Regions from separate parts of the Colwellia meonggei genome, predicted to be linked through region 2. Evidence: riboswitches for the same ligand, from Rfam matches in the RefSeq annotation. Region 2 holds a riboswitch; each other region holds the start of a gene.
What was found. A riboswitch is a leader RNA that binds a small molecule or an ion and turns the genes downstream of it on or off. The one in region 2 is predicted to bind cobalamin.
Positions count from the first base shown of each region.

Region 1: another riboswitch for cobalamin. It lies ahead of AC27E9_RS06430 (ABC transporter ATP-binding protein); the one in region 2 lies ahead of AC27E9_RS14985 (TonB-dependent receptor domain-containing protein).
Region 3: another riboswitch for cobalamin. It lies ahead of bluB (5,6-dimethylbenzimidazole synthase); the one in region 2 lies ahead of AC27E9_RS14985 (TonB-dependent receptor domain-containing protein).

Region 1 covers NZ_BAAJLZ010000002.1:59,712-71,860, reverse strand. The annotation lists gene AC27E9_RS06480 (methyl-accepting chemotaxis protein) at 1-190, shown strand, start outside; gene AC27E9_RS06475 (MipA/OmpV family protein) at 803-1,663, shown strand; gene AC27E9_RS06470 (DUF3019 domain-containing protein) at 1,676-2,140, shown strand; gene AC27E9_RS06465 (response regulator) at 2,125-2,883, shown strand; gene AC27E9_RS06460 (ATP-binding protein) at 2,887-4,161, shown strand; gene AC27E9_RS06455 (serine hydrolase domain-containing protein) at 4,277-5,452, shown strand; gene AC27E9_RS06450 (hypothetical protein) at 5,627-5,896, shown strand; gene AC27E9_RS06445 (cobalamin-binding protein) at 6,067-6,930, opposite strand; gene cobO (cob(I)yrinic acid a,c-diamide adenosyltransferase) at 7,025-7,630, opposite strand; gene AC27E9_RS06435 (FecCD family ABC transporter permease) at 7,636-8,643, opposite strand; gene AC27E9_RS06430 (ABC transporter ATP-binding protein) at 8,640-9,479, opposite strand; cobalamin riboswitch at 9,714-9,843, opposite strand; gene AC27E9_RS06425 (M13 family metallopeptidase) at 10,022-12,088, opposite strand.
Region 2 covers NZ_BAAJLZ010000006.1:155,018-163,359, reverse strand. The annotation lists gene AC27E9_RS15000 (histidine phosphatase family protein) at 1-149, shown strand, start outside; gene AC27E9_RS14995 (cobalamin biosynthesis protein CobD/CbiB) at 209-1,243, shown strand; gene cobD (threonine-phosphate decarboxylase CobD) at 1,291-2,361, shown strand; gene AC27E9_RS14985 (TonB-dependent receptor domain-containing protein) at 2,437-4,308, opposite strand; cobalamin riboswitch at 4,360-4,512, opposite strand; gene AC27E9_RS14980 (cobyric acid synthase) at 4,596-6,119, opposite strand; gene cobU (bifunctional adenosylcobinamide kinase/adenosylcobinamide-phosphate guanylyltransferase) at 6,124-6,750, opposite strand; gene AC27E9_RS14970 (adenosylcobinamide-GDP ribazoletransferase) at 6,750-7,556, opposite strand; gene cobT (nicotinate-nucleotide--dimethylbenzimidazole phosphoribosyltransferase) at 7,546-8,342, opposite strand, start outside.
Region 3 covers NZ_BAAJLZ010000003.1:1,923-14,071, forward strand. The annotation lists gene AC27E9_RS08570 (S46 family peptidase) at 1-901, opposite strand, end outside; gene AC27E9_RS08575 (GGDEF domain-containing protein) at 1,257-2,258, shown strand; gene bluB (5,6-dimethylbenzimidazole synthase) at 2,292-3,071, opposite strand; cobalamin riboswitch at 3,111-3,337, opposite strand; gene AC27E9_RS08585 (S8 family serine peptidase) at 3,494-5,893, opposite strand; gene AC27E9_RS08590 (S8 family serine peptidase) at 6,261-8,090, shown strand; gene AC27E9_RS08595 (S8 family peptidase) at 8,357-10,075, shown strand; gene AC27E9_RS08600 (two-component regulator propeller domain-containing protein) at 10,266-12,149, shown strand, end outside.

The DNA.
Region 1 (12,149 bases), on a different contig from region 2:
AACTTCACAAATTGCACAGGGCACAACTGAACAGCAGCACTCAACCGCATCAATAAACGATAATATGTCGATGGTGGTTGATTTAAGCCGAGAGTTAAATACAGGCTTATCATCTGTTGCTGAACTGGCAGAAATGCAACAACATACGGCCGCTGAAGTTGATACTACGTTAAATAGAATTTGCGTTTAGCTCGTTTAAAGTTAAATAGATAATAAAAAGGTTCGCGATGCGAACCTTTTTTGTAGCCGATAAAGTTAAGATATTATGTTGCTAATTTTATTAGAGTGAATAGTTAAATCAGTCGCATTAACACGTTATAACGTTTACTTGGTGTATTTTAAAACTTCAAATTGATATTTATCATTAAGTGTAAATTATGGCTCGAAAGCAAACTTTGGTAAATTAGTTATAAAAACAAAACTGTGTGTTATGAAATATTTATATAACCTATATACATCAACTACTAGGACACTGCGACAGTAGTGTTAATTTATCGGGTTATTGCATCGGAAACTTTAACATTGTCAGCATATTAAGTATTAATCGGCTTGATAATTTAATGTAAATAACGTTCAATAGCCGCCTTTCTATTTGGAGTATAGCAATAATTCAGTGTTCATTTTTTCAATCTTGATTGGCTGGCTGTTTGTTAAATACTCTCACATTAAAATAGCAGCAGTATCAAACCTAATAACAATTTTAACTAATGCTACATTTTGTTACAGATGATGGATCTTGTTACGTCAATTTCTTAAATACAAAGAGATAATAAAGTGGATTTTAGCAACGCAGAAACAATTTATGATTAACCTTAAAATAACCAAAGCAATTTTCCCTCGTTTGTCATTACTAGCAACGATCTTTTCAGGCGTTATGATTTCAAGTAATTGTTATTCAAACGATATTAGCCATAACGTACGGAGTAATATCCAACAAGAGAGTGATTCTGAAAATTATCTTGAAATGGGCATCATGCACCGTGTAACTGATGAATCAACTTTTATAGGGAGAAGTCATTATTCCAATACAAGCTTCTTTGTGAATGGCAGCTATAGCTGGAATGGCTTATTTGTTGAGTCTTATAGTGAAAGCGGGCATGGCGTTGTCTTTGGCTATGATGTCTTTAGTAATAATGACTGGTCGTTAGACATCATAGCAACTACCGATTGGGGCAAAGCTAGCTTTGAAAATAATGGTCGATATAATGATGATAGTGCACTTACCGTTGGTGCGCGATTATCTGGATATTTGGGTAATAACACTTTGCAGTTTGCCATTAACCAAGATGCAACTGGGGATCATAATGGTACGACTATCTCAGCTCTAATCGGACGAAGTTGGCAATTTAGAAACTGGAATTTTCATGGCATTATTGGAGCCGAGTATGCTTCTGCAAAGTTAAATCATTTTTACGCTGGTGTTTCCAAAGAGCAGGCCGAATATTTAACCAATTCAGGTAAGGAGTTTAGTGCTTATAATGCCGGCGCTAGCGTTCATTTCAGTACTGAGCTAGGCGTAACTTACCCTATATCAGAGGACTGGGTTTTTAGGGCAACTGCGCGTGCGGTAACTAGGCCAAGTGAAATTACCGACAGTCCCAGGTATCCCAATATGGACTCATTAGCAACTTCCTTTCGCACTAGCATTAGCTATGTATTTTAGGGGGAGGTGATAATGTTCATTTTAAATAATAAAAAACAAGTTAATAAAGTCACCAAGCTATATATCGTAATTTTACTGGGAATTTTCAGCGCAGTTATTCCAACGATGGCTAATGCTACTGAGAGCTTGGATAAGACTGTAATAAATGGTACCGAGCAATTAGCGCAACTAAAAGTAACCCCTAAACCTTGCGTGGCCTTACGCAAAGGACAAAAATGCTTTCTAGAAGTTACTTTTAATTGGCAGCACCCAACGCCTAGCAATTATTGTTTAGTTAATGCAACAACAAACAAAACAATGAAATGCTGGCAACAACAAAATAAAGGTGAATTCAGTTTTGATTTTCAATCTACGTTAAGTAATGATTTTGTTTTACGCCAAGCTGAGTCGACTATTGATTTAGCTCGAACAAAAATAGCAGTTGCTTGGGTATATAAATCTTCTAAACGTGCGAAATCAACATGGAGAATATTTTGACCGAATCTGTTATCAACACAGCTGATAAAACTAAACATATTATGCTGGTGGAAGATGATATGTCCCTTGCTGAGTGGTTTGCTGATTATCTTAGTGAGCAGGGCTATATTGTAACTTTAGCTAATCGCGGCGATGTTGCCATTGAAATGATAGAGACAGATAAGCCTGACTTGGTGATATTAGACATAATGTTGCCAATAAAAGATGGCTTTGCAGTATGTAAGGAAATACGTCCTTTTTATCATGGTCCAGTGTTAATGATGACGGCTAGAGATCACGAAACTGACGAGGTGTTGGGGTTAGAGTTAGGTGCGGATGATTATGTTGTTAAACCGGTAAAACCAAGAGTTTTATTATCAAGGATTAATGCACTTTTTCGTCGTGTTAATTCACAACCAAGCTCTTCTATGCCCTCGATTGAATCAGATGCTAATAAAATCATTTATGGCCAATTTTCACTTGATGGTAATTCTCGAAGCACTACTTTAGGTGGCGAAAAAGTGGCTATTTCCTCGAATGAGTTTGACGTGCTTTGGCAGCTTGCACAGTCAGCGGACCAAGTTGTTAGTCGAAAGGATTTAGTTACTCAGCGTAGAGGTATAGATTACGATGGCTTTGATCGCTCAATAGATATTCTGGTATCAAGAATTCGCAAAAAGCTTGGCGATGATGCTAGCAACCCTTATAGAATAAAAACGGTTTGGGGTAAAGGCTACCTGTTTGTTAAAGATGCTTGGAATTAGTTAATGCCTAAACTAACCTTATCGCTGCTATTAGTTATATTCGTTGCTGTGATCGGCATAGGCGGGTTGCTCGATAATTTTTTCAATCAATATCAATCACAACAAGTTGATGAAATTGACGAATTATCTTCATATCGTTTGCTAGGAAAGTCATTAGCGGCAACGTTAGATAAGCAAGAAACGGCGCAAAAATTCATAGCTGATTGGCAGCAACAATTTGAACTTGAAGTAACCCTAACGCAATTTGAAGACCTTTTTCTGCCTGACTCATTACAACAGTCCTTTACTGCAGGTGAACCAGTAGTATTTGAAACGAATGACAATATTTCACTGCATTTTCTACTACCATTACAACAAAAAGTGCTGACTTTAAGTGTTCCCCCTATTAAGCAAAAGCATACTGATAGTTCGTTACCGTTAATATTAACCGGTATCTTCTATTTCGGTATTTTATTAGTTGTGCTTGTTTGGCTGTACCCTTTGATAAAGCAATTAAGGCAATTAAGGAAAACCACTAAAGCTTTTGGAGAAGGGCAACTGCAAAAAAGAATAGTCACAAGTTCAGCGTCATATATTAACGATATTGAAGTAGAGTTTAACCATATGGCTCAACGAATAGAGGCTTTAATAAGTGATAATAAGTTGCTAAGTGATGCGGTAGCCCACGATTTACGAACGCCATTGGCAAGATTACGTTTTGGTATTGAGGTTTTGCAGGAAACGGATAGTCCAGAAACTAGGGCAAAGTATCAGCATCACCTTTCTCGTGATATTGATGAAATGGAACGGTTAGTGAATATTTTACTGAGTTATGCGCGAATCGAACAGTCAATGATGGCAACTGAGCAGCAGAGTGTCGACCTCAATGAACTGACCAGTCAATGTGTTGGAATGGTAGCTGATGATGGAAAGGTTATTCATTGGTGTGCTGATGGTGATGCTACAGTTGTTGGTGATGTAAATTATCTCAGCATGTTAATTAACAATTTACTCAGTAATGCACAACAGTACGCTGATAAAGAGATTGCCATTAAAATTGAGCGTAGCAATTCACAGCTTCAATTTATTATTAGTGATGATGGCCCTGGTATTCCAGAAGAAAAACGTAATGAATTGTTAAAACCTTTTGTCCGTGGCGATCAAGCGCATGAAAAACCAGGATATGGCATGGGCTTGGCTATTGTGGCGAGAATTGCTCAATTACACCAAGCCACACTTACTATTGGCGATGCAGATGAGCTCGGTGGAGCGCAGTTTTGTCTCGGTTTTAAATACTAGAGCATGGTTTGCTATGACAATTGCTACACTTTGTTACAGATGATGGAACTTGTTACGTCTTAATGTCATTTAATTTCTTACGATAGTCTTAATTCGACCAGTATAGGAAATAACAATGACAGCAAATATCTGCACTACTTTTAGACAACTAAGCAAATTTAAACTAGCCGCTATCGCTACTGCAATGGCACTAACTCTATCTGCTTGTGGCGGTAGTTCATCATCAGGAAGTAATTCAACACCTTCTGCAACAACTCCTACTGTTAGTGTTGATTATCAAAAGGTCATTGACGAAACTGTAACAGAGACAATTCCAGGGATAATATTGTTAGTCGAAAGCCCTGAACAGCGTTTTTTAGGCAGCGCTGGCGTTGAAAATATTGCCAGCCAAAACCCGATGCAGGTATATCATACAATGCCGACAGCGAGTGCTGGTAAAGCTATGATTGGTTTATTAGTAGCAATGTTAGCGGATGAAAAGCTATTAAATTTAGATGATACTCTCGATACATGGTTGTCGAATGACACTCTAAGTCAAATCCCAAACAGTAATGAAATGACTTTACGTCAATTGTTGAATCACACGAGTGGCATTTATAATTACACCGAAAATGACGATTATTTTGATTTTCTAATTGCAGAGCCTAGTAAAGCTAAAACTGATGCAGATTTCCTTATTTTTGCTTTGAATCAGCCCGCTAGTTTTAAACCGGGTGAAGGTAGAGAATATTCAAACACTGGTTATCTTTTGGCTGGTTTAATTATGGATCAAATATTAGGCGAGCATCACTCAGTAGCATTGAGAGAGCGTATTTTGAACCCATTAGGTATGAATACAACGTATTATATTGGGATGGAAAAAGACCGAGGTGACTTTATTTCTGGTTACCATCAGTTTGATGATCATGACACGGTATACCAAACTAAGTCATATCTGGAAAATGTAAGTGAAGCAAGTTCGCCGGTGGTATCGAATGTTGAAGATATGGCTTTATTTCTGAAAAGTGTCGTCACAGAACAAAGCTTTATCAGTGATACGATAAGAAGTGAATTTTATGGCTCTTTACCTAACGATAGCAATGGTATTTACGGCCTTGGAATTAACGTAGATCCTCTTGGAAGTAACACCGCTTACTATCATTCAGGAAAAGACTATGGTTACCACACTCAAAATATCTATTTTAAAGAAAAAGATCTCAGTATTACGGCCTTTATGAACTGCAGTACGGCGCCTATTTGTGAGAAAACTATGGATGGTTTAATTAGTAAAGTTATAGCTAACGAGCTTTAATCACGATAGATACGACAACACTAGCAAGTAAGGTTGGGCGAAACTTATAGCCTTATATTGTTAGCGAGTTATTTAGATATAAAACTAAGTGAAATTATTTTATCAGTCGATTATTGCTTAGTTACTTAATGTTAGTGTTGTTTTACCTCTAATTTTAATAGGGATGATATTTTAATGAAATTTACGATTTTGATGCTGGTTAGTGTATTCCTTTTAAGTGGCTGTGTTGCATTACCGACAAAGGACCATTCATATGTTAATAAATGTGAAATATCTAGCGATAGGAAAGTGCTAAAAGTTGTTGATGCTGCGAAAGGCAGTAATTCTTTTTACTCTATAAGTGGTGTGATTTTGCTACCGATAACAACTGTTATATCAGGTATATATGTTGGGATTAATAATACCTATCATTTGGGAGAGGAAAAGTTAGTTTGTGGGGGGTAAAACGTAATGAGTCGAGTTTAACGTTAAAGGTTTAACTACTCTTATAATATGTGCTTTGGCAAGTTATTCAATGAAGGAATGTATATTGAATAGCTTAAAACGGTAGATATTGTGCATTGAATATTATCAATGCACGGTTTATCAATTTAAGTTATCGCCTATACTTGTTGCTATTTTTTCTGATAGTAGTTACGACTTTTTTCTGCTTGTTCACATAAGTCGGTAAGGGCATTTAAGCTGCGGGTTGTCATGCGATGTACTACATCAGCATCGAGTTTGATAATTTGCTGGTGCTTTACCGCTGGTATTATTGGCCATTTCTCCCATGGGTAACCCTCTCTATCAACTTGGTTTTCAGATAAAGGTTGAATAATAATATCAACATTGGTTTGTAATATTTGTTCAATATTAACTTGCGGGTATTTAGCATCTGCCAAATAAAAAGGGTTACTAATACTACAGATATCTAAAAACTGTTGAGGCCAGCTACCTTTAGCGATAGTTGTTATTGGCCTTGACCAAACCTCGTAAAAACCTTGTAGTGTCGGCTTTTGCTGATATTGTTCTTTAATTATTGATAAGTCGTTAAGAAACTTAGTAGCGACATCAATTCCTTGCTGTTTATGGCCTGAAAGCTCTCCGAATAAACGTAGCTCTTTGGCAACATCATCAAAAGTATATGGTTGTGAATAAACTACGTTGAAGCCCAACTGCTTGATGCGGGCTAAGTCATCACTTGGGTTGCCACTTTTCCAAGCAATAATTAGATCGGGTTGCAATTCAATAACACGCTCAAGTTGAATACGTAAAGAACTGCCTATTCTTGGAATTGTCTTCGCATCTTCTGGGTAATCTGCATGCTCGGTAGTGGCAATAATTTGCTCGCCAGCGCCAACATCAAAGAGCATTTCAACAATATGAGGTGCTAACGCTATGATGCGAGGTTTAGATATATTGTTATTAGCACTTTGCTCAGCGCTTGTAGCTGCTGTTATACAGGCGAGTACAACAAGTAATAAGGTGCGAAATTTCATTGCTATTCCATATTTTAAAAAATTAGATGTTAAGCCAATCAAATACTGTTTAGTTGCATTTGACTGGCTTTGTTGAATGGCTAACGTGAGAAATTTACCAGTCAATGCCTTTTTGCGCTTTAATGCCGTTATCAAACGCATGCTTTGTTGGTTGTACTTCACTTACTGTGTCAGCTAATTCGATTATGCTTCTATGGCATGCACGGCCAGTAATAATCACATGTTGCATAGCAGGGCGGTTAACAATGGCTTCAATCACTTCATCTAAGTCTAAATATTTGTATGACACCATGTAAGTTAACTCATCAAGTAGTACCACATCGACCGTTTCATCTTTAAGTAAACGTTTTGCTTCTGTCCATACTTTTGTTGCGGCGGCAATATCTTTTGATTTGTCTTGAGTATTCCATGTAAATCCTGTCGCCATGACATGAAATTCAACACCATTTTTTTCAAGTAAGTTACGTTCGCCACACTCCCAGTCACCTTTGATGAATTGTAATGCTGCGGCTTTATAACCATGGCCCACTGCGCGTGTCACCGTTCCAAAACCTGAAGTAGATTTACCTTTACCATTTCCGGTAATTACAATTAATAGGCCTCGATCTTCTTGAGCAGCGTCGATTCGCGCATCTACTTTTTCCTTAATACGTTGCATACGCTCTTGGTGTTTTTGATTTTTGTCTGCTTCTGTTGTCATATTAATTATCCTGATTTGCGAGTGCGATACATGATCGCTAAAAAGAAAATACTACCAATGGCGGAAGTGATAATTCCAATGGGAATTTCAACATTACTTAGTGCACTACGTGCAATAACATCGACCCAAATTAAAAAACAACCACCAACTAATGCTGAGCCAATAATAAGCGGCATAGTTGTTACGCCAACGAGTTGCCTAACGATATGTGGGATCATTAATCCAACAAAGCCTATGCCACCACAATAGGCAACAATAGTCGCGGTAACCGCCGCACATAAAGCTAATAATATAAGTCTTAATTTATCAACATTTACCCCTAAACTTGCAGCGCTTTCATCGCCTAGCAAAAGTGCATCAATATGTCGATGTAAGGCAAAAATCGAGATCAAAGTGATTAATACCATGGCGCTGATTAAGTAAAAGTGGAACATTTCAACGCGTGTTAAACTGCCCATTAACCAAAATATAACGCGATTGGTAGCGAAAGGATCACCAAGATAAAGAATGAAATGACTTATAGAGCCCAACATAAATGACACAGCCACGCCCGTTAATAATAAATGGTTCATATTACGTAATAACGTGGCAATGCCAAAGACGATAATGACCGAGAATAGTGCTCCTAAAAATGCAGCAAGCGGTAATGCTAACATTTGCTCATCAGTAAGTACTAAGGTTGCAATGGTTGCACCAAGCCCCGCACCAGAAATAATACCGAATAGGTAAGGGTCAGCAAGAGGATTTCGAGTCACATTTTGCAAAATAGCGCCAGCACATGCTAGACCCATTCCTGCGACTAAACCGACAAGTACTCGAGGAATACGAATTTGCCAAATAACCATGTCATGCATTGGTGTAGAACATTCATTTATTACACATCGAGCAATATCTAAGCTTGTTATTTGTGCGGGACCAAAGGTCATTGCTGTGATTATTGAAAATAATGTTAATGCCAATAAGCAAGTGAATACCCAAGCACTTTTAGCTTTTATTAAGTAGAAAAGCTTCATTGCTGAACCTCTGTTGATTCATCTACATTAGTTTTTGGGTAAAAGTGAACTCTAGCAAAGGTGTTTGAATTGGTAGGTTGCTCGCTGCTAGTATGGGTTAGTTGATCAACATTATCGCGATAGCAAGGTAAGCCAAATACTTCAGAGAGTGTTTCGGGGTTTAATGCTTCATCAACATTTTTATCGCTAACTAGCTTACCTTTATTCAGTAACAGTAAACGAGTGCAATACTGTGCTGCAAGGTTAAGATCGTGAATGGTCATAATTACAGTAATATTAAGGGCTTTGACCAGTTGTAATATCTGGTGCTGATAAAAGATATCTAAATGATTTGTTGGTTCGTCCAAGACTAATATTTTTGCTTTTTGCACTAAGGCTTTAGCAATGAGTACCCGTTGTTGTTCACCACCTGAAAGGGTATTAAAAAATTTATTTTGGCTGGCTGATAAACCTACTTTTTCTAACGCGAGCATGATTTCTTTTTTATCAAGATCTGTGTCATTCGCAAATAATGACTTGTAAGGTAATAAGCCCATACGGACTACATCGTAAACTTTAAGCTCAAATATTGGTGGCGATTTTTGTACAACTAAAGCAAAAGTTTGTGCAAGTTCATGGGGCTTGTAGTGACGTATGTTTTTATTCTTTAATTTTATTGTGCCTTGCCAGTTTTTCGTTTGATTAAGTAAACACTTAAGTAATGAGGTTTTGCCAGCACCGTTTGGGCCAATAATGCCAATAATATCTCCTTGACCAAGGGTAAATGAAATATCATTTAAAATAGTTTGTTTTTCAACCGACCAAGACACTGATGCCAGTGTTAATAACTGTGTCATAACAATTAACTTAGTGTTTAAAGAACTGCCATGCGGCAATACTTAATTGGTGATAGCAATAAAAAGTGTCGGTAGTTCGGTTCATTTTGTGCAGCATTACCTTTTTCAAACGGTTAATTTGAATGTACTAATTGTAATAATCTAATTGTGCAGAAAGGGCAAGTACAAGCACCACATAAGCTTTTGTGGATAAGTAACTTTCGTGTATTCCCGCACGGCGTTAAACTATTAGGTTATTTGATAATAATGATACTAGGTGTCCTGACTTATAACTTTTAGAAGTTATCTACAGTTGCGGGTACAGTCACGGACTTTAACCGTGTTCCCTATTAATTAACCTAACAACAAAATGATTGCTAATCTTGCTAAGTTAAATATATCAATCTAGTGCTGATTTTACGGTTAACAGTGGCGCTTTACAATGAAAACTCTTGGCTAAGGCAGTTTAAAGACAAATTACACTAAATAAAAAAAGGAGCCGAAGCTCCTTTTATTTTTCATGGTTTGAAATAGTTATTATTAGCGAATAGCTATTATCTTTGCTACCAAATTTTTACACGTTTTTCCGGTGCAATGTACATAGCGTCACCTTCTTTTACGTCAAATGCTTCGTAGAATTCAGGCATATTTGATAACGAACCTAAAGCACGAAACTCACCTGGTGAATGCGGGTCAGTTGCTACGCGGTTACGTAATGATTTTTCAACCATTTTTACGCGCCAAACTTGTGCATAACCCATAAAGAAACGTTGGTCGCCAGTTAAGCCATCAATAACTTCTGCTTCTTTACCATTTAATGATGCTTTGTAAGCTTTATAAGCAATAGTAACACCTGATAAATCGCCGATGTTCTCACCTAAAGTTAATTTACCATTAACGTGTAGATCATCGAATACAGCGTAGTTATCATATTGTGCAACTAAGTCATCAGTACGAACTTTAAACGCTGCTAAGTCTTGCTCTGTCCACCAGTTACGTAAGTTTCCGTCACCATCGTATTTACTACCTTGGTCGTCGAAACCGTGGCCCATTTCATGACCGATAACGGCGCCAATACCACCGTAGTTAACGGCGTCGTCTGCATTTAAGTTAAAAAATGGTGGTTGTAAAATAGCGGCAGGGAATACAATCTCATTTTTAGTTGGGTTGTAGTAAGCGTTAACCGTTTGTGGTGTCATGCCCCATTCTTGACGATCAATCGGGCCGCCAAGTTTATCAACTTGTTTTTGATGTGAAACCATACCAGAACGCATTTTATTGCCGACTAAGTCGTCACCTTTGATCACGAGCTTAGAGTAGTCTTCCCATTTGTTCGGGTAGCCAATTTTAGGGTCGAAGCTAGCTAATTTTACATGTGCAGCTTTTTTCGTTGCATCAGACATCCATTCTAATTCGTCAATACTTGCGCCGTATGCACCGCGTAAGTTCTCAACAAGTTGGGTCATGCGTGTTTTTGCTTCAGGCTTAAAATGACGACCAACGTATACTTTACCAATAACCTCGCCTAAATTACTGTTTACTACAGAAACACCACGTTTCCACATTGGACGTTGCTCTTTACGACCACTTAATTGTTTTGAGTAAAAATCAAAATTTTCATCATCTAATGCGGTAGTTAATGAACTTGCAAAGTTACTAAGCGTGTGGAACGTTAAGTATGTTTTCCAGTCATCTAAAGAGGTGTCTGCAAACGTTTCACCAAAACCTTTTACGAATGAAGGTTGGTTGATAATTAGATCTTTCTGTGCACCTGCGCCTTGTGCTTCAAGATAAGCAGTCCAGTTGAAGGCGTCAGTTACAGTGTTTAAATCGCTAACGTTAAATTTGTTATAACGTTTTGTACTGTCACGTGATTCAACTTTAGTCCAATGGAAACCAGCTAGCTTTGTTTCAAGCGCCATAATTTTTTGTGCAGCGGCTTTCCCATCTTTAAGACCAGCTAAATTGAACATGTTTTCAATATGAGCAACATAGCCATCACGTAAGGCTACGAAGCGATCAGCTTCATTAAAGTAGTAATCACGATCAGGTAAGCCTAAACCACTTTGCCAAACATGCGTGGCGTAACGAGTAGAGTCTTTTGCATCTACGCTGATATAGAACGCTAGTGGGCTACCAACACCAATTTTTTGGTTAGCACCAAAAAATGTTGCTAATTCATTTTTATCTTTTAAGCCATTAATGTCATCAAGAATAGCTTGAACAGGAGCAATACCAGCAGCGTCACGCGCTTCTGTGTTCATGTACGAGCGGAATAAGTCAGCAACCTTTTGCTCGTCACTACCCATTTTTAAGTTTTCAGTAGCTGCTAGCTCTTCAATAATAGCTTTTACGTTGTCGTCTGCTTCATCACGTAAGTCGTAAAATGAGCCAATCGACGTTTTATCACCAGGAATTTCATTTGAATTTAACCAAGCACCGTTAACATAACGGTAAAAGTTATCTTGTGGGCGAACTGATAAGTCCATATTTGCTTTATCAATTCCAGAAGCTAAAGCTGTTTTTTGCATCACTGGCGCTTCAGTTACTGCTGTTGTGCTAGTGTCGTTATTACAGCCAGCGATAAACAGTAAAGATGTGCATACTGCACTTGTTATTATAGTTTTCATTTTATACTCGCAATTTAGTCATTTTATAGTTCTACGCCTTGATATTAATAATTCTCCGCTT
Region 2 (8,342 bases):
TTCATGGTGAAGCATTACGTTGCTTCTTAGCTAAATTAGGTGTGAATTCAGATAGTAATGCCTACGAGCTGTTCGACAACGGCTGCTTGTTTACTTTAAGCTACCAACAACAGCGCTTTCAACTTGAGAATCAGCAGGTGTCAGAATAAATATGAAAAGTAGTCATTTAATTTTCATACTTATTCTGGGCTAGGTTTTGGCAGCGGCAATGGATAGTCAATTTATTAATGAAATTGTTGAAAAAGCATTAATTTTAACGCCTGAGTTCTCCCTTGCAATTACCCTTTCACTTGCGCTTATTCTCGATAAATTACTGGGTGAAGCAAAACGTTTTCATTATTTAGTTGGCTTTGGTTGGCTCGCCAATCAATTAGAAGCATTGCTCAATTTTAGCCAGCAAAATTCAAGCGTTTTAACACATGTTAACACAGGTGAAAAGCCGATAAAAACAAAAGCACTTGGCACAATGGCATGGTGTTTATTGGTGCTGCCATTACCGATATTATATGTTTATTTTTTGCAGGATTTAGTTTGGTACTGGCAAGTATTTATCGATGCTATTGTGCTTTATTTAGCACTGGGATTAACCAGTTTAAAAGAACACGCGATGCAAATTTATCAACCGCTAAAATCGGGAGACTTAAAAACTACACGGCATTTTACGGGTTACATTGTTAGTAGAGAAACATCACAGCTTAGCGAACAAGAAATGTCGCGTGCCACGGTTGAGTCTATGCTTGAAAATGGTCACGACGCCGTTATTGCATCGCTGATTTACTATCTTATTGGCGGTGCACCACTGGTTATTTTGCATCGACTCGCCAATACGTTAGATGCGATGTGGGGCTATAAAAATTCACGCTTTATCAACTTTGGTTATGCAAGTGCTCGATTAGACGATTTACTAGGATTCATTTCAGGAAAGTGCTGTACGCTTTTATATGCAATACAAGGACTGAAGCAAAGGAATTTCATTCAAGCAATCGTTAATGCCTATCGTCAAGGCATGCAATATAAAAGTCATAATGGTGGCTGGGTAATGGCTGCTGGTGCAACTGTAATGAACCGAAAACTCGGCGGCAGCGCTCATTATCATGGCAAAGAAGTTAACTCAGTTACTTTAGGTAAAGGAAATAACGTTAGCAGTGATGATATTCCAGCAAGTTTAAGCCTCGTCAGCCGAGCCAGTTTACTGCTACTTATTGCGGTTTTCATTTTTCAATTAATCATCTATTTGAGATAATTCTGAATAACTCTACTGAGTAAATTCATAGCAGAAATAGGAACGAAATGGCATTAATTCATGGTGGTCAGCTTCAGCAAGTTGCTGAGAAATATAAAATCCCTATGGCTGACTGGCTCGACTTATCAACCGGAATTGCCCCGATAAGTTACCCTGTTCCTGATATTCCCTTAAGTGCGTGGCAACAACTACCACAACAAAAACCTGAGCTTATTGTCGCGGCAAAAAAGTATTACCAATGCGCACAATTAGTGGAAACTAATGGCAGCCAAGCAGTTATCAAAGCTTTGCCAGAATTATATCGCCAAGGTAATAAAGCAGCCCAAATAGTTTACTTGCCAGAACGAGGCTATAAAGAGCATGCGCAAGCATGGGAAATAGCAGGATTCACGCTACATTTTTACCATGATGTTTTACCTGATATAACAGAATTAGAGCCAAATAGTGTGTTTGTGATCATCAACCCGAATAACCCAACTGGGCAGTTTTTTCCTCGCGATATCATCAAACAATATCATCAAAGATTAAAACAACTTAATGGCTTGTTGGTTGTCGATGAAGCCTTTATTGACGTTATGCCTGACGAGCAGTCTTATTGTTCTGAAATTATTGTTGGTGGTGATTGTGAAGAAGATAGCCTGATAGTGCTACGTTCTTTTGGCAAATTTTTTGGTTTAGCCGGCATTCGCATTGGCTTTTTAGTAGCGGGGAAATATTGGTGCAAAAAATTTAGTGAACTGTTAGGCCCGTGGCAAGTAAATGGCCCTGCACAAATCATCGCAGAACACGCATTCAACGACAGAGCATGGCATAACCAGCAACGCGATAAATTACACGTGCTACGCACACAACAAGAAGCATTGTTATGGCAGGTATTTTCTTCTGAATTAGTTAGCGCCATTGAAGGTTGTGATTTATTTCTCACCTTGAGCTTTCATCAAGCTAATAATGCGAAAGCGATTTATCACTTATTATGTCAGCAAGGCGTTTATTGCCGACTTTCAGATGAACTCGACACACTAAGGTTTGGCATTGCTTTAGAGTCTGAAATGACCAGACTTCAAGCAGCATGTATCAATGCACTAACACAATTAAGCTCCGCTAATTTAACTAAGTAATATTCTAAAGCAAATCGAAAATAATAAAGGCACCAAATTTGGTGCCCTTTAAACGAGTAAAAATTATCTAATTAACTAGTTTTGATAAGTAATACCAAAATAAGCAACACGTTCTTGAGTAAAGTAAGCACTTGAAGTTTGGTAATTTTCATTAAATGCGTTATTCACCTTTGCTTGCAGCTTAACATTGTCAGAAACTGGGTAGCTAACGCCTAAGTTCACCAATGAATAGCTATCAAGCTTCACAACTGCGCCGCCAAAAAGGTAGTCATAACGCTTACCTTTATATTGAATTTCAGCATATACGTCCGCGTTACCAATTGTTGTATCAAATTGATAGCTAACGTGCTCTTTTGCACGACGGCCTAACTGCTTACCTGTTGATACATCTTCAGCTTCGATATAGCTAACATTAAACTGATGTACGCCACCAAAGCCCTGATAATTTGCACCAATTTCAGCACCTTTAATTTCAACATCGTCAACATTTATAGGAGTTACATTATTATCTGCATCAGTACCACTCCAATCAATTAAGTCTTCGATGTCTGTTTGATAAAGGTTAAAGGCAACTGATAAAGCATTGAATTGGCTTTTAACACTAAATTCATAACTTGTTGAAGTTTCTGATACGAGATCTTTATTGCCAACATAACCCCAATTTAATGGGTAATATAAGTCATTGAACGTAGGAGCTTTAAAACCAGTACCTGCAGAAAAACTTACTTGTGTGCTCTCTGTTACTTGGTAACCAACGCTGGTGTTGAAAGTAGTTTCAGAGTCAATACCTTCAACATCATCATAACGTGCAGCTAATTCATAAGATAGCTTGCCTTCGTTAAACATAGCATGAGCAAAGACACCTGTGGTATCACGTTCTTTTTCGTCATACTCGTTACTACCTTTAAGCTCCTCTTGAATTAAATCTGCACCCAAGTTCAATAACCATTGCGAAGAAAGATCACTACTATTCAACAATGAGTATTGGTTACGACGAGTATCATATTGCGTACCTTCACTTTTACTGGTGCCATTGCCATGAGCTATATTAGAGGTGCGGCTTTGGCTAATATTAAATTGTGTGATGTTATTAATATTATTAGCTTGCCATTTATAGTTAGCACCTATTTGCCAAACGTGGTTATTAACTTCACTTTCATTGGCGCCAAAAGAGCTATCGTATTCGGTGTCACCTTGATCCAATTGCGCTAACCAATTTAAGCGTAAGTCTTTGCTAACCTGCTGCTGCCCATTGATTGCAAATGAGTCAAAACTGTAACCATCATCATCAGTTTCAGTATCGTCTTTCGCATCAAAGCCATCACTTTCTTCATGTTCAACACTTAGACTGGTAAAACCATCACCATGCTCAATACCAATACCACCATTAAGCATACTGTAGCCTTCGCTACCAACATTGGCGCTAACAAAATGTTCACCGCTATTTAGTTTACGCGTAAAGATTTGGATAACACCACCAATAGCATCAGAACCCCATAAAGCTGCGCGGGGCCCTTTAACGATTTCGATACGCTCAATAAGTTCTGGGGCAATATTTTGCACATTGGTAGAACCTAGGCTTGCGGAACTAATACGAACACCGTTCAATAAAACTAAAGTGTGACCAGAGTTAGCGCCACGCATATATACTGATGAAGTTTGACCACGACCACCAGATGTTGAAATATCGAGACCAGCAACAGTTGATAATATATCTAATACTGATTTAGGCTGAATACGATCTATATCAGCACGAGTAATCACAACTTGACTCGCTAGCGAATCTGCAATACTCATTGGAGTACGTGATGCGGTTACCGAAATAATTTCCATGTCGTCAACAGTTTCATCAGCATTCGCTGAAGCAGTGAACGATGCCGACATAGCACCAGCAATCGCTAGTGATAAAAATGATTTTTTGAAAAAGTTATTTTGCTTAATGTTCATATGACCTCATTAACGATGCCCACCGCACCATATGTATTACTGCGTAAACACAGTGTGAATTAAGCAAGTTCAAGTGCTCGGACTTATGTAGCGATGAGTTTCACCGCTATAATTACCGTTGCGGGGGCAGTGAAGGCGTCTCACCTTCTTCCCTCGAACTTGCTATGTTAAACAGTAACTAAGAAATTTACTTACTGTCGCTTATTTAAATTTTTTTCATTGCTAAATCGAATACTTTTATTAGCTAGTTTTATTGCTGTTAGCATCAACAGCTTCAGAATTTAGGCTTAACCATTACCGCGTGGCGTATCAACACCTTGTGCAATAATACTTTGAATTTTTTCCATATCTAGATGCTGCTTGCAGATATCTGCCAAGCGCTCTAACTGCTCTTCTCGGTGCTGGTTAATATCGACAACGGATTGTACTAAATCCTTAATACCTAACCAATCGAGTACCGCTTGTGTTGGCTCCGGGCAATCGAAAAAGCCATGTAGGTACGTGGCAATTATTTGATTGTCTTCAGAGATACAGCCGTCAGAAACACAGCCATCCGGTGTATATTGCTTTTTGCCTAAACCATCACTTTCAATATGTAGTAGTGGTTTAGATAACGCTGGCCCTGTTGAAACACCACAATGAATTTCATAACCAGTTAACTGACAGGTTTCACCGTTAAACGCCATACTCGCACTTACTTGCGTTAAGGTTTTTTCTCGAGTTAACGTGGTGGTAAAATCCAACAAACCTAAACCTGATACTTGCTCAACATGAGATTCAATATGCTCAGGGTCAAATATTTGCTTACCTAACATTTGATAGCCGCCACAAATGCCCATGACCTTACCGCCATAACGAAGATGCTGCTCAATTTCTTGCTGCCAACCTTGTTGCTTAAGAAAGGCTAAATCTGAAGTAACATTTTTACTTCCTGGCAAAATAATTAAATCTGCCCCTTGCAGTGATTGGCCAATTTTTACATATTGCAGATCAATATTAGGCTGTAATCGCAGCGGGTCAAAATCAGTGTGGTTACTCATATGTGGCAGCAGCGGAACAAATATTTTAACTTTTGCTTCAGTAACTTTGTTATCAAGCTCGACGGCATCTTCAGCATCTAACGCTAAATCATGCAAATATGGCAACACACCTAAAACTGGCTTACCTGTGCGCTGTTCAAGCCAATCTAAGCCAGGTTCTAATAGCTTAATGTCGCCGCGAAAACGATTGATGATGAAACCTTTAACTCGCTCTTGCTCTGATTCCGACAATAATTCAAGCGTCCCCACTAAATGGGCAAATACACCACCGCGGTCAATATCTGCCACTAAAATAACTGGACAATCCACTTTTTCGGCATAGCCCATGTTGGCAATATCATGAGCACGCAAGTTAATTTCTGCTGGGCTTCCTGCTCCTTCCACTAGCAGTACATCATGTTCGTTTGCCAAACGTTGATGAGACTCAACAACCGCTTGCATCGCTACTTTTTTGTAGTCGTGATACTTGCCCGCCTCCATGTTTGATAGTGCCTTACCATGCACTATCACTTGCGCGCCAGTGTCACTATTTGGCTTTAGTAAAATAGGATTAAAATCAACGCGTGCCTCAACTTTTGCCGCGATTGCTTGTAATGCTTGTGCTCGGCCTATTTCACCACCATCTTTTGTAACTGCACTATTTAATGCCATATTTTGTGGTTTGAACGGCGCAACATTAATGCCAGCATTAACGAGAACCCGACATAAACCAGCAACTAGCGTACTTTTTCCAGCGTCTGAGGTTGTGCCTTGTATCATTAGCGTTTTCATTGGCTTACCTAGCTCCTGCTGACTTTAAAGTGAGTGGCAAACCCGCCATAACAAATTCAACATTATCTGCAACTTTAGCAATGGCTTGATGTAACCAGCCAGCTTGATCAACAAACTGCCTAGATAGCTCCCCCATCGGCACAATGCCATGGCCAACTTCGTTACTTACTAAGATAATGTGCAAATATTTTTGCTGTTGAATATCATTTAACAGTGCAAGCAATTGCTGTTTTTCTTGTTGCCAATAATTGAGGTTTATTTCTTCGTTATCAGTATTTTGCTCATCACCTGAATAACACAAACAGTTACTCAGCCATAACGTTAAGCAATCTACTAGCAGTGCGGATTTCTCTTGTTTTTCTTGTGCCTTTAATAGTTCACTTGCTAACGTTTTAGCCAACAGTAGTGGTGACTCAATAAGTTGCCAATGTACTGGTCTTTGCTGCTGATGCTGTTTTATTCTCTGCTCCATCTCCGCATCAAAGGCTTGTCCTGTTGCTAAGTAAGTTACCGGCATATTTAACGCCGCAGCATACTGTTCGGCGAGAGAACTTTTACCTGATCGAGCGCCACCAAGTATCAACTGAACTTTCGCTTGATGATGACTAGCTTTTTCATCATTAATATTCATTACAACGACTCCGGCAATAAGACAAAAAGTGATAAATAAATAATGATTTCGCTGAGTTGTTGGGCAGCTCCTAAACAATCACCGGTATATCCGCCTAATTGCTTCATAAACCACTTTTTAATACACCAACGCAATAACAGCAAAACACCAACAAGTTGAACGGTCGTCATTAGTGGTAAAAACAGTAAAAGAACAATTAAACCAGTAGCTAACAAAACTAAGAAACTGTTCACTGATAAATCTTGCGCAAGAGGCTTAACTTTCGAAGTAGCGTCTTCACTGACGTAAGGCATATCTGCAATCAAGCTTGTTGCGATAACTCGGCTCAGGCAGTGTCCTAATATAAAAATAGCTAATACCGATATGCTATTGGCGAGCATTGGTTCAATTAGCACCAGTAACGCTTGGTATTTTAATAACAAAATAAAAAATAACGCAGCAGCACCATAAGTGCCCAATCGACTATCTTTCATTATGTTCAGTTTATTTTCAACACTCCAACCACCACCAAAGCCATCCCAGACATCGGCCCAACCATCTTCATGAAATGCACCAGTAAGCAACACGCTCGCTACCATAGCAAACAGTAAGGCAATATTTGCCGGCAAGAATAACTCAAATAAATAAAATGCGAGCGCTGAACAAGTACCTATCAAAATACCAATTAACGCAAAATAACGACTGGCATTATTTAACATTTCAGCATCAACTTCTGCTCTAATATTTACGGGAATGCGCGTGAAGAAACTTAATGCCAATAACATTAAATTTATCTCTTTATTAACAATTTTAGCGCTAAGTAACATCTGTTACCTCAGCGTCAGAAAAGCTTGCCATGTCATTATAAAATGCGACAGCAGCTTGTAACAAAGGTAAAGACAAGGCTGCACCTGTTCCTTCACCTAAGCGTAAGCCTAAATTAAGTAATGGTTCAACTTGCAACCAATCTAGCATTTTCTGATGCCCTTGCTCACCAGAACAATGAGCAAAAACCATATAATCTTTAACATTTTTATTAATTGCTATCGCCAGCATGGCACTTGCCGTACAAATAAAGCCATCAACAGCAATTAACATTTTATGTTCTGCGGCAGCTAACATCGCAGCAGTAATCTGCGCTACTTCAAAGCCACCTAGGCAGCGCAAAATAGCTTCAGCATCGGTCAGTTGCTCTTTATGAAGAGCAAGTGCTTGCTCGATAACTTTTTGCTTCTTTAAAACCACTTCATCAGAAACACCGGTACCGCGGCCTACAACATCAGAGGCAGGTAGTTGCATTATGGCTGCCATAATTGCGGATGCTATCGTGGTATTACCTATGCCCATTTCACCAAACGCAATGACATTACAACCGGTATTGCTTACCTTTTTTATGTGCTGACTTGCATATTCAAAAGCTTGTAATAATTGCGCTTCTGTTAGGGCCGCATGTTCATTTATTGCTTGGGTTATGTTGCCTAAACGCTGATCGATAACATCCAGTGATGACTCTACTCGATGCAGAATACCGGCATCGACCACATTAAGTTGCCAGCCAAATTGTTGGCAAAACACATTGATTGCTGCACCACCATGCGCAAAATTCGCTACCA
Region 3 (12,149 bases), on a different contig from region 2:
GAATTAAGTTAATAATTTCTTCGCGGTAAGCTTTTGCTTGTGGGTAAACCCAAGTAAATTGATTTTCTACTTCTAATGCGGTGCGATAACGGTTTGTACGCCCAGGGTAACCTAACACCATAATGTAGTCATCTTCATCGACACTACTTTTATTTACTTTTAGGTGATGCTTAGGTTCGTAAGGAACATTATCTTCACTGTAGTCAGCTGGTTGGCCGTCTTTGCCTACATAAGCACGATAGAAGCCGTAATCGCCAGTATGGCGTGGCCACATCCAGTTATCAATATCGCCACCGTACTTGCCGACACTACTGGCTGGGGCATGAACCAAACGTACATCGCGAATGGTTAATTGTTTAAATAGGTAATATTCTAAGCCGCCATGGAAGTTAACGACACTACATCGGTACTTAGCATCGCTTTCACATTCTGCAACTAATGATTTTGATGTTTTATCAATACTTTTAAAACGCTCAGCACCTGACATATTGTCACTTAATGCAGCATTAACAATCTCGGTTACTGGTGTTATTTTTTCAGTGACATATATACGACTGCCAGGAGTGGCAGGTAATTCTTCTTTAAATGATTTTGCTAAAAAACCGTTCTTAAGTAGGTTATTTTCTTCTGTTGAATTGTACTGAATCGAACCATAAACACAGTGATGATTGGTAGCAACTAGACCTTTATCTGACACAAACGAAGCTGTACAGCCACCTAAACTAACAATGGCCCCCATAGGAAAGCTAGTCAAATTAGTCAGACTATTTGGGTCAAGTTTAAGCCCAGCGTCAACAAGCTTGTTTGCAATGCTAGGTAGTTGATGTGGTTGCCACATGCCTTCATCGGCTAAGGTTGCAGTAGAAGCTAATGCAAAGCATAGCGAAGCAAATTTTCTCATTATTTTTATTCTCTAAAAATTGAAGTTTAAAGTTTGCACAAGTTTGCTTTATCAGCTGGTATTAGTCAAAAAAAGTGCTCATTTAGCTGTTTTATATCAAGCCATTAGATATTGTTTGTTGTAGACTGTGCGAATTACTTCGTAGCGCAAATAAATGTGACGAAAGCGTACTAAAACTTAACGATTATTGAACTAAAGCCTAATTTTAATTCAAAATTAGCTGTTTAATACTTGTTGAATGACGATTGTTTATATATTCTAAAATCATTAGGTAACAAAATGTTTACATTTTAGTGGACGTTAACTAATTGTTTGTTGTTGATAATAAAAATAAAGAGATTCTTGAGGAGGTTTTGTGCTTATTAAAGATAATTTTGATGAGGCATTAAAGATCAGCGAATCAACTAATGAGTTTTTGTCTCATTACCAAATTCCCCCCAGCCCAGTAAATTATTCTGTTGTTTACCTTCACGCTAGCAAACGAAATGAAAAACTATCTGCAGAACTAGAGCGACATGTCGACACATACCAAGAAGTCGATTTAACCTTTATTGAAGAGCTTTTTGAAAAGTATATCTCTAACTCACATGCTATTGATAAACAAATTTTGGATCCCATCGAAAAGTCGTTAACTTCAACTTTAGAAAAAATTAACTCGCAAGTTGATAGTGATAAAGTTGTTGCGTCAAATTTGAAAAAGGCTGAAAAAGCGTTGTCGAAGAATGAATATCATAAGTCGATGCAAAATATCGTTGCCTTTTTAATGAGCAGTATAACAACGTCACAGCAACAACATAGCGAGCTTTCTTTAGAATTAACCCATGCATGTGGTGAAGTGAGCTTTTTAAAGTCAAAACTTGAAGCAGCTCGCCATGAAGCTATTGTTGATTCATTAACCGGATTATTTAACCGCCGTGGCTGTGATATTAAGTTACAAGATATTGATATCGAACAAGTTCACTCTTCTTTAGCGATTGATATTGATCATTTTAAGAATATTAATGATCAATTTGGTCACTTCATCGGCGACAAAGTTATTCAGCGTATTGCTAAGGTTATTAAAGATACCATTTCAGATAATGATATTGCGGTAAGGTTCGGCGGTGAAGAGTTTGTGGTTGTTATGGTAAATAAAACTATGGGGCAAGCGCATGAAATTGCAGAGAAAATAAGGTTAGCAATTGCAAGTCTTAAATTAATGCAAAGAGATTCTAAAGCGTACTTACCAAAAATTTCCGTCTCTATTGGCATTGCTGAGCGAAAAGAGGAGCTTAATTGGAAAGCTTTATTTGAGCAAGCAGATACAGCTTTATATCAAGCAAAGAACAGTGGCAGAAATAAAAGCGTTTGTTTGTAAACGCTTTTATTTATCTGTATTTAGAAAACGATATTATTCTTTAAATGAGTGTGGGAATGTTTTATCTGTCTTTAACTGGTTGATAAATCCTTGTTCTTCTGGCGTTCTTGCTTCTTGACCGTAAGTGTCGAAACTGACTAATTCATCTACCGGGCGTCTTGATAACCAATTAGCTGACTCCAACTCTGGCTTTTCCTTAAAGTGACTAACATAACCTAAGCATAAGTAGGCAATGGGTACTACATTATCCGGCAGCGAAAGAGCGCTTTTTAGTGCGCCATGGTGCAATATTGATACCCAGCCAACACCAACACCTTCAGCCCTAGCAGCTAACCATAAATTTTGTACTGCGCATACTGAACTGTATAGATCCATCTCTTTCATATGTGTTCGTCCGATAACAGTTTTCCCTGTTCTTTCTCGATCACATGTAATACAAATATTAATTGGCGATTCAATAATGCCTTCGAGTTTTAGATTTTTGTATTGTGTTTGCTTTTTTTCTTCAAACATCGCTTGTGCTTCATGATGTGCTAGCGTGAAGTCTTGGTGGATTTGTTTTTTTATTTCAGGTGACTGAATAACGATAAAATCCCAAGGCTGCATAAAGCCAACTGATGGGGCATGATGTGCGGCATAAATTATTTTACTGAGCACTTCATTAGGAATTGCTGTCGATAGAAATTGTCCGCGTACATCACGGCGATTAAAAATAGCTTGGTATAAACCATGTTGTGCTTGTTGGCTGAATTGGTACAAAGACTGATTCGTTGAGTCTTTTGTTTGGTTATTAGCGTGGTTATTGATACCCAAAATATTCCCCTTATTGGATTAAGCAACGATCGGCCTTTCGTGCAATTGATATTTTAGGCAGGTCTTCTGACTCAGACGGGCTTTATAACTACTAAAGTAAATATAAATTATGTTTGATACCTTCCCAGTAAAATTACCAGTGGTTTATTATCAAACATAAACGTCATAACAGCGTTGGGCACGTATTGGATTTACACCAATTTCCCTATTCTCTCAGCCGCACTTTATTAAAAGTAAATTTGAGCACCTAAAATTTTCCCGCACTATAACATTTAGAGGAAAAGTTTACATAACGCTTGATGGTGTTATCGAAAGAAAATTAATATCGAGAGAGTCGTTTTATTTGATTTTTAGTTAAAAAAAGGGGAAGCACAATTTGTACTTCCCCTAATTACAACACTAGTTGGGAGTCTAGTTTAACTCTATGGGTTGTATGTTACATTCATGTTAACACCGCTTGATGCTCTATACCCGTAAATACCTATGTGCCAAGTTGCCGCAGCAGGATTAGTAATAGTACACGACTCACTATTATTGCTGTTTTCTGACTTACAGCTATAGTTTGATGTTGTTGGGTTGCTTCCTTGACGAATATATAAATCTGCATCCCCAGTGCCACCACTAGTCACTACATCAAAAGTTGCCATGCCTGCTGGAATGTCAATAGTGTAGTAAGTCCATGCACGACGACTAACGCTAATATCATTAACTGAAGCACTGCCTCCTGTAGCACCGCCACCTGTTGATCCTTCCGTAAAGCTGCCTGTTAAGTTAACACCTGTAAATGCTGTGTAACCAACTACTTTAACATGATATGTTCCTGCTTGTGCCGTTGAAATAGGGCATGACTCAGTATTACCACCTGCCCATGAGCGACAGTCGTAGCTAGATGTTGTAGGGGCTGAACCAAACTTAACATAAAGGTCAGCATCACCTGTGCCACCTGTCATATCGAAACTCAGGCCAGTTGCTCCAGCAGGAACTTCCATCGTAAAGCTTAACTCTTCAGATTTAGCACCAGCTAAACTTGTTTTAGCAACACCATTTTCTAATACATTGCCACCTGTAGGAGGCGGAGTTACAGTACTACAACTAGCTGCAAGAGCATCAGATGCGGCTTTCGCTTGTACTAAACCGTATCCTGTTTTGTCATCACGACCTGCTACATCTAAGTCAATTGCTGTAGATTTTAACGCATTTCGAACTTGAGTCGCAGAACAATCAGGGTTATTACTCCATACCAATGCTGCAACACCAGCTACATGAGGAGTCGCCATTGAAGTACCGTTGTAGTATGCGTAATCTTGGCCACCAACAACATTTAAATTAGCATTCGTACCAAGTTGACCCATAAGTTGCAAACCTAGCTCACGGTTTACAGAAACGGTTGGTACTGTTACATCAGAGTTAGCATCAACTAAAAAAGGATTTTGAAGGCCTGGACGAGCGCTATTACTATAAACAATCACGCCTGATGCACCGGCATCGGCACACGCTTTAGCTGGATTGATTTCAGGGTAGTTGCTACCTTTTTGGTTATCATTACGTTCAGCTAAACAAATGTTTCCTGAAACATTTGAACAGCTATAACTGCTTCCTGATATAGTACAAGCGGCTAATACACCATTTGCAGAACTGTCTACATTGCTAACAGTAAAGCTACCGCCACTTTGAATGTAGTGAGTTTGTGGCACAACTTCATCGTTACCGTAAGTTGTTGAGCCTAAAGTGATGTAACCTAAACGGCCATCGCCGGCAACAGTCGATAGAATTGCTTCACCTGGTGCTGAAATTTCAACTTGTGATGTATATTGAGAGAATTCTGCATGTTGGCGACCTTGATCAAGTGCGCCTACTGCCATAACTGAATCGTAAGAGGCAGGGTAAGAAAGTGTAGCATCACCATCGTTACCTGATGCAGCAATAAGTAAAACACCTGCATCAGCAGCAGCTTGTAATGAGTTACGTTCTGTGTTGCTTGAACCTGAACCACCTAAACTCATGTTAACTACTTTTGCACCGTTATTTACACAAGTATCAACAGCATCAACTAGTTCACCAGTATAACCCCAACCTGCTTCGTTAAATACTTTAACAATGTGTAAGTTAACATTAGTGTTTGGCAAAATACCAACAACACCTTCTGAGTTATTAACAGCGGCAATGGTACCTGCAACGTGAGTACCGTGAGAGCCACCATTTTGGTACCAGTTACCAGTACCTGAGTTATTTGTACCTGATGCATTGTTAGCATTTAAATCTGGGTTAGCACGCTCATAACCTGAATCAATAATACATACGGTCATATTGGCAGCGTCATTATCAGAAATAAGATCTGACTGGGTGTCTGCAATACCCCAAGGCTGGTTTTGCGCCATTAAATAACGTTTGTAATCAGGTTCTGCAAATTCAACGTCAACATGGCTGTTAAGTTCAAGTACCATGGCTTTAACATCGTTGATATGTTTTTGTTTACCTAAAGAAATAACGTGACGACCATTTTTTAACTTTTTCACGTGTTTCAGGCTATGACCTGCTTTTTTAGCTAAACCCGCAGGCATTGCTTTTTCTGAAGAAAAATTACTTAGTGCTTGCGCTTCAAAGCCACTTTTGTATTTAACGATAATACGGTCAGTAAAGTCATGACTTTGAAACTTTTGACTTTCACGCCATTGGCTAAAGTCTGTATTCACAGCTGTCATTGAGCCGGTATTTACTGGTATAGCTTGTAATTCTGCTGCTTCAAATGTTTGAGCGTTAGCTGTTGCAGTAAGAACAGAAAGTGCTACTGCGCTTAAGCTTATTTTTTGTATGTTTCTCATTTAAGAGTCTCTCCGGTTATTGCGCTGAATGCTTTTTAAATTTGAAGCATCGGACGCATTATTTTTATTGGTTGGCGATTTAATCACCTCATTCATCATGACCTTTTAACCTCAAATGTAATAGCAATAATAAGACGGTAATTAGTAATATCCCGACAAATAAATAAAATTGATTTATTTTAATTGCTTGTATTTTATGGTTATTTTTGTTGCTTGTCGTTTTTCTATTAAAAAATGTCGCATATTTACTAGGGGGTTTTTTCTTAACTGTTAGTATCAAAAAACGTTCAGGAGTTAAGCCCTGAAACTACATAATAAAAATCGAATGTTTATATTCGAAAATAATATAGAGACACCTGGAGCATCTATGAAAATTTCTAAATTTACGAATTCTATAATTGCAATCGCAGTAACATCTGCATTTTCTGCACAAGCAGCTGATGATAGGTACATCATCAAAGTCGATGAAAGTAAAAAAGGAATTGTTAAAGCGTTAGCTAAAAAGTTGAACGCTGAATTGAAAGTAGATGGAAATGGTTTTATCGCAGCATCTTTTAAAGGAAAATCTTTAGAAGAAGTTAAAGGCCTAATGAATAACCCACATATTCAACTTATTGAAGCCGATCAAAAACGTGAATTAATGTCGGCGTTTAGTGATGACGCAGGCAATCCGATGTTAGAACAATTAACGCCTTATTCAGTATATCAATCTCAAGCTGATCAAGTAACGTTCAATGCCAATGCTGGTATGAAAGTTTGTGTTATTGATTCTGGTTTAGACCGTTCAAATCCTGATTTTGTTTGGAATAATATTACTGGTGATAATGATTCCGGCACTGGTAATTGGGATGAGCATGGTGGACCACACGGAACGCATGTTGCTGGAACTATAGGTGCAGCAGATAACAATATTGGTATTGTAGGTATGGCTCCAGGTGTTGATATGCATATTGTTAAAGTCTTTAATGCTGATGGTTGGGGTTACTCTTCTGACTTAGCACACGCCGCAAACAAATGTACGCAAGCAGGTGCAAACATTATTAGCATGAGTTTAGGTGGCGGTGGTGCCAATAGCACTGAAGAGAATGCCTTTAAAGCCTTCACCGAAGCAGGTGGTTTAGTGGTTGCTGCAGCAGGTAATGACGGCAACAATGTACGCTCGTACCCTGCAGGTTATTCATCAGTGATGATGGTTGGTGGTAATGATAACAATAATGGTCGTTATACTGAGTCTCAGTTTCCAAGTTGTACGGTAACTACAGGTAAAGGGAAAAGACAAACAACAACGACTGATGAAACTATTTGTGTTGAGATAACGGCTGGTGGTGTTGATGTACTATCAACTTACCCTGCTGATATGGCAACAAATTCTATTGTAAGTGCAGATGGTCAAGCATTTGCTTCTTCTGCGATGGAAAATGCAGGAAATGCAAACGGTAGCATTTATTATATGGGGACTGCTGAAGCGACTGATAGTGGTGCCAATGGTAATGTTTGTTTAATTGACCGTGGTAACATTTCATTTCACGATAAAGTGCAAAATTGTGAAAATTCTGGCGGTATTGGTGCAATTATCATTAATAATGAAACAGGCATGTTATATGCGACATTAGGTGATACTAATACTACGTCTATTCCTGCCGCTGGCGCTGCTTTTGAAGATCGCTCTGCATTATTGGCAGCTTCGACAGCTAATGTAACAATTGGTACAAGTGATTACGGCTTAATGACTGGTACGTCAATGGCAACACCTGCTGTATCAGGTATTGCTGCATTAGTATGGTCAAATCACAATAACTGTACAGGTACCGAAATTCGAGACGCATTAAAAGCTACTGCGATGGATAGTGGCACTGCGGGTCATGATGTTTACTTTGGTCACGGTATTGCACAAGCGAAAGCCGCCAATGATTACTTAACAGCAAATGGCTGTGATGGTGGTGTTACGCCGCCACCAAGTGGGGATATTAGTTTAACAACTAACGGGTACCGTGCTAAGGGTAAAAACAAGGTAGACTTATCTTGGTCTGGCGCGTCGACTAGTAGTGTTGATATATTCCGAAACGGTACGTTGAGAACTACCACTTCAAATGACGGTGCTTATACTGATAGTTTTAGAACGTCTGGTTCATTTACTTATAAAGTTTGTGATCAGGGGACTGATAACTGTTCTGATGAATCAAGTGTGTCATTCTAACTAAATAAATGTAAGTCATTAAAATATCCAGCTTTTATTGAGCTGGATATTTTTGTTTTTTTTGTTTGTTAAAAAAACGTAAATCGAGAGTTAAAAGTCGTTCAGCGGTGTGATAGTGTTTACTTGTAGTTTTAAAAGTTTATTGCTTTTAAAAAGTGTTATTAGCGAGAGGTTAGTCTTTGCTAATTGTTGTAAAACATATGAAGTTACTCACCCTAATGTTTTTAAAAATAATTAGAAAATGTAATGGGCAAAAGGGGATAAAAATGTTGTTCACTTCGAATAAAAGCAAGGTAAAGCTTATATCAATTATCGGGGGAGTATTTGCTATAGCGTTATTAATAGGCTTTAAATCTTCCGCAGAAAATAATAGTAAAACACAGTCTTATATTATTAGTGCAAAAAACGTCTTACTACTTAAGAGTAACTTAAAGGCGTTAGGTGCAACCCCAACGCATGAATTAAAAATTATTGATTCTTTTGCAGTTGAATTAACTGCTGAGCAATTGAAGTCTTTGCAAGAGAAACAAAAAATTAAAGTATCGACTAATCATAAAGTTGAGTTAAGTGGTTTAGGGTTTGGTCAACGTCGCTGGCAACCTAAATCGGTTGTAACAGAGCAAGTAGATGCAACTTATGTTCATCGTACAGGTAATTATGGTGAAGGTGTTACGATTGGCTTTCTTGATACTGGTTTAGATCAGTTACCTGGTTTGTCTGTTGATCTCAAGGGGCGTGATAAAGCTTGGGGCACTTATGATGCAATTAACGATACCGTAAGTAATTATGACGACGAAGCTAATGGTCATGGTACACATGTCGCGAGTATTGCCACCAATAGTGATTATGATAGCGGCGGTCAAATATATGGTGTTGCGCCAAATGCCGCACATGTTGGTATAAAAGCATTTGATGAAGAAGGCAAAGCCACTTATGCCGATGTTATACGTGGAATTGATTGGGCTTTACAAGTTAAAGATCAAATTAACTTACGCGTATTAAATATGTCATTTAGTGGCCCTGTTCGATCAAACTATTGGGATGACCCGCTAAATAGAGCAGTAATGAAAGCTTGGCAAGCAGGAATTGTTGTAGTTGCTTCTGCTGGCAATAGTGGACCGGATCCAATGACAATAGGTGTACCTGGTAATGTACCTTACATTATTACAGTCGGGGCCATGACAGATGATTACACTCCATTTGCATATAATGATGATAAAGTTGCAAGCTTTAGTGCTTCAGGGCCTACACCAGAAGGTTTTGTTAAACCTGACTTAATAGCACCAGGCGGTCATATTTCTGGATTGATGTCGTTTGATTCTCAGATAGTATCAGAGCATCCGGAATTTCATGATGGTGGTCGCTATTTTGAAATGTCGGGTACATCACAGGCTGCAGCGGTTGTTTCTGGGGTTGTAGCGTTAATATTAACTGATGATCCTACATTGTCACCTGATCAGGTGAAATGTCGTTTAATGGACAGTGCTTATAGTGCTGATAATGAAGATGAAACTAAACGTTACAGTGTCTTTCAACAAGGAGCTGGTTTAGTAAGTGCATATTTTGCCATTGAAAGTTCTGCTGATAACTGTGCGAATAAAATGTTGGATATCGCCAAAGATTTAAATGATGAAGAGCACTTTTATGGTCCTGCAAATATAAACTCAGACGGAAATTTCTATGTTGAAGGTTTAGGCGATGAATATGTTTGGAAAATAGATGAAAGTCAGTTAAATGGTGATGCATTGATTTGGAAAATGGGCTTTAATGATCCGACAATGTCAGCACAAGATAATGCTTCAACAGATGCATTGATTTGGAAAATGGATTTTGAAACTTCTGCTTTAATTTGGAAAATGAATGTAGAAGCAGATGCTCTAATTTGGAAAATGAACGTAGGAACAAATGCGTTAATATGGAAAATGAACTTTGATGAAGGTCATAATACTAGCATAAGCGTGAATAACTGGGTTCAACCTGAGTAATAACTTAAAACTTTTACATTTATACAACCACTGCATTTATAACGTAATTAGCGTTTGATGCAGTGGTTTTTTTATTGTATTAAAGTACTTAAGTATTTATAAATTTGAGAGAAAATTGCCTGTGAAAACTAAACTTCTTTTTATCATTTTAACTCTGGTATGTTTTTCTAGCGTATCTAAAGAAGTTAGGTTGTTCAAAAGCTTTGGTATTGATAATCCAATGTCTTATAAGTTTGTTCGAACAATTGCTCAAGATAAGAATGGCTTCATGTGGTTTGGTTCATCTGAGGGGTTAGCACGGTTTGATGGCCATAAATTTTTGAGCTTTCACCATGATAATTCAATTCCCAATTCATTAAGTTCTGATGTTGTTAGCCGGATAATTATTGATAAAAAAGAGCGCTTATGGGTAGCTACGTTTGGTGGCGGATTAAATCTTTACCGAGAAAGTAGTCAAGATTTCGTGCAATTTTCTACTAAGCAAAGTGAGGCTTTACTAACAAATGATACTATTAATGCTTTATTTGAAGACAGTCAAGGAAAAATATGGATCGGGACTGAAAATGGTTTAAATATTATCTCTGAAATTAGCGCTGGGAACATAGGTAAAAATAATTGGACAGTTAAACATATAAAGCAAGAAGCAGGAATAGTTCCTAGCCTAACCCATAATACTGTTCATAGCATTATGGAAGTTGAAGATGGAAATATATGGGTTGGCACGAATGGTGGCGGTATTTCTATCTTTGATCTAGATGGTAAATTTATACGCTCAATTACAGGTATCAAAAGTAACGTTAAATCTAATGCATTACAGTTTATTAATTCACTTTTTTATGACAGCTTTGGTTATATCTGGATTGGTACAGTTGAGAATGGCTTACTTAAATATGATCCTAAAAACGAAGAATATGAGCACTTTAAGTTTGATGAAAAAAACCAATATTCAATTTTAAGTAATACAATTGAGTCAATATATCAAGATAAACAAAAGAATATTTGGATAGGCACAGACAAAGGGTTATTAATTTACAATAGCCAAAAAAAGCAATTTCAGCGTTATACCCACTCTTCGAGTAACCCGTTTAGTTTAAGTAATGATTTTGTAATTACATTTTTTGAAGATAGTAATAATATCATGTGGGTGGGTACTTTTACTGGGGTTAATCGTTGGGATCCAAATATGGCAACGTTCCAACAATATAGTACGCAAACTAATCCAGAGTTAAAAAATAACAATATTACTAGTTTTGCACAGTTTAATAGAGATGAAATATATTTTAGCACCTATAGTGGTGGTATTTATAAAATGTCCACATTAAGCAATAAAATAACACCGGTGCCCTTTAATGCTTATTTTAGTGAATATAGAGTCATGTCATTATTTGCTGATGGCGATTTATTATGGGTTGGAACGAGAGCTTCTGGTGCTTTTGCTGTAAATATTAAAGATAACACTATAAAAAGTTATCAGCATGATGCCGATAATTTATCTTCACTTTCTGCCAATAGCGTGACAGATATTATTAAAGATACTGAAGGTAATATATGGGTTTCTACTTTTCATCGAGGGCTTAATAAAATAGCTCCCGATGGGGAAATTCATCGATTTGAGCTGGATAAAAGTATTCCTTCAAATGGCCCCAGTAGTAACCACGTATTGCAATTACTTGAGTCTTCTAGCGGACATATCTGGCTGGCAACCTATGGAGGGGGGATTAGCCGTTTTAATAAACCTGAAAATACCTTTATTCATATTAAGCATGATGATGCTGATCCGCTCAGCATTTCGAGTGATCTTGCTTGGAATATATTTGAAGATAAAGATAATAACTTGTGGGTTGGTACACAAGCATCAGGAATGAACATTTTAACTAAGGATAATATTGATAAAGGAAATTATCAATTTAGGCAGCTAAATGGTCGCCATGGCATGAAAAGCATGGCAGTGTATGGAATTTTACAGGATATAAACGATAATATTTGGTTTAGCACCAGCAAAGGTATATCTCGTTTCACTTTAGAAGATAACGGTTTTAAACATTTTGATTTAACCCATGGTTTAGTTGATTTG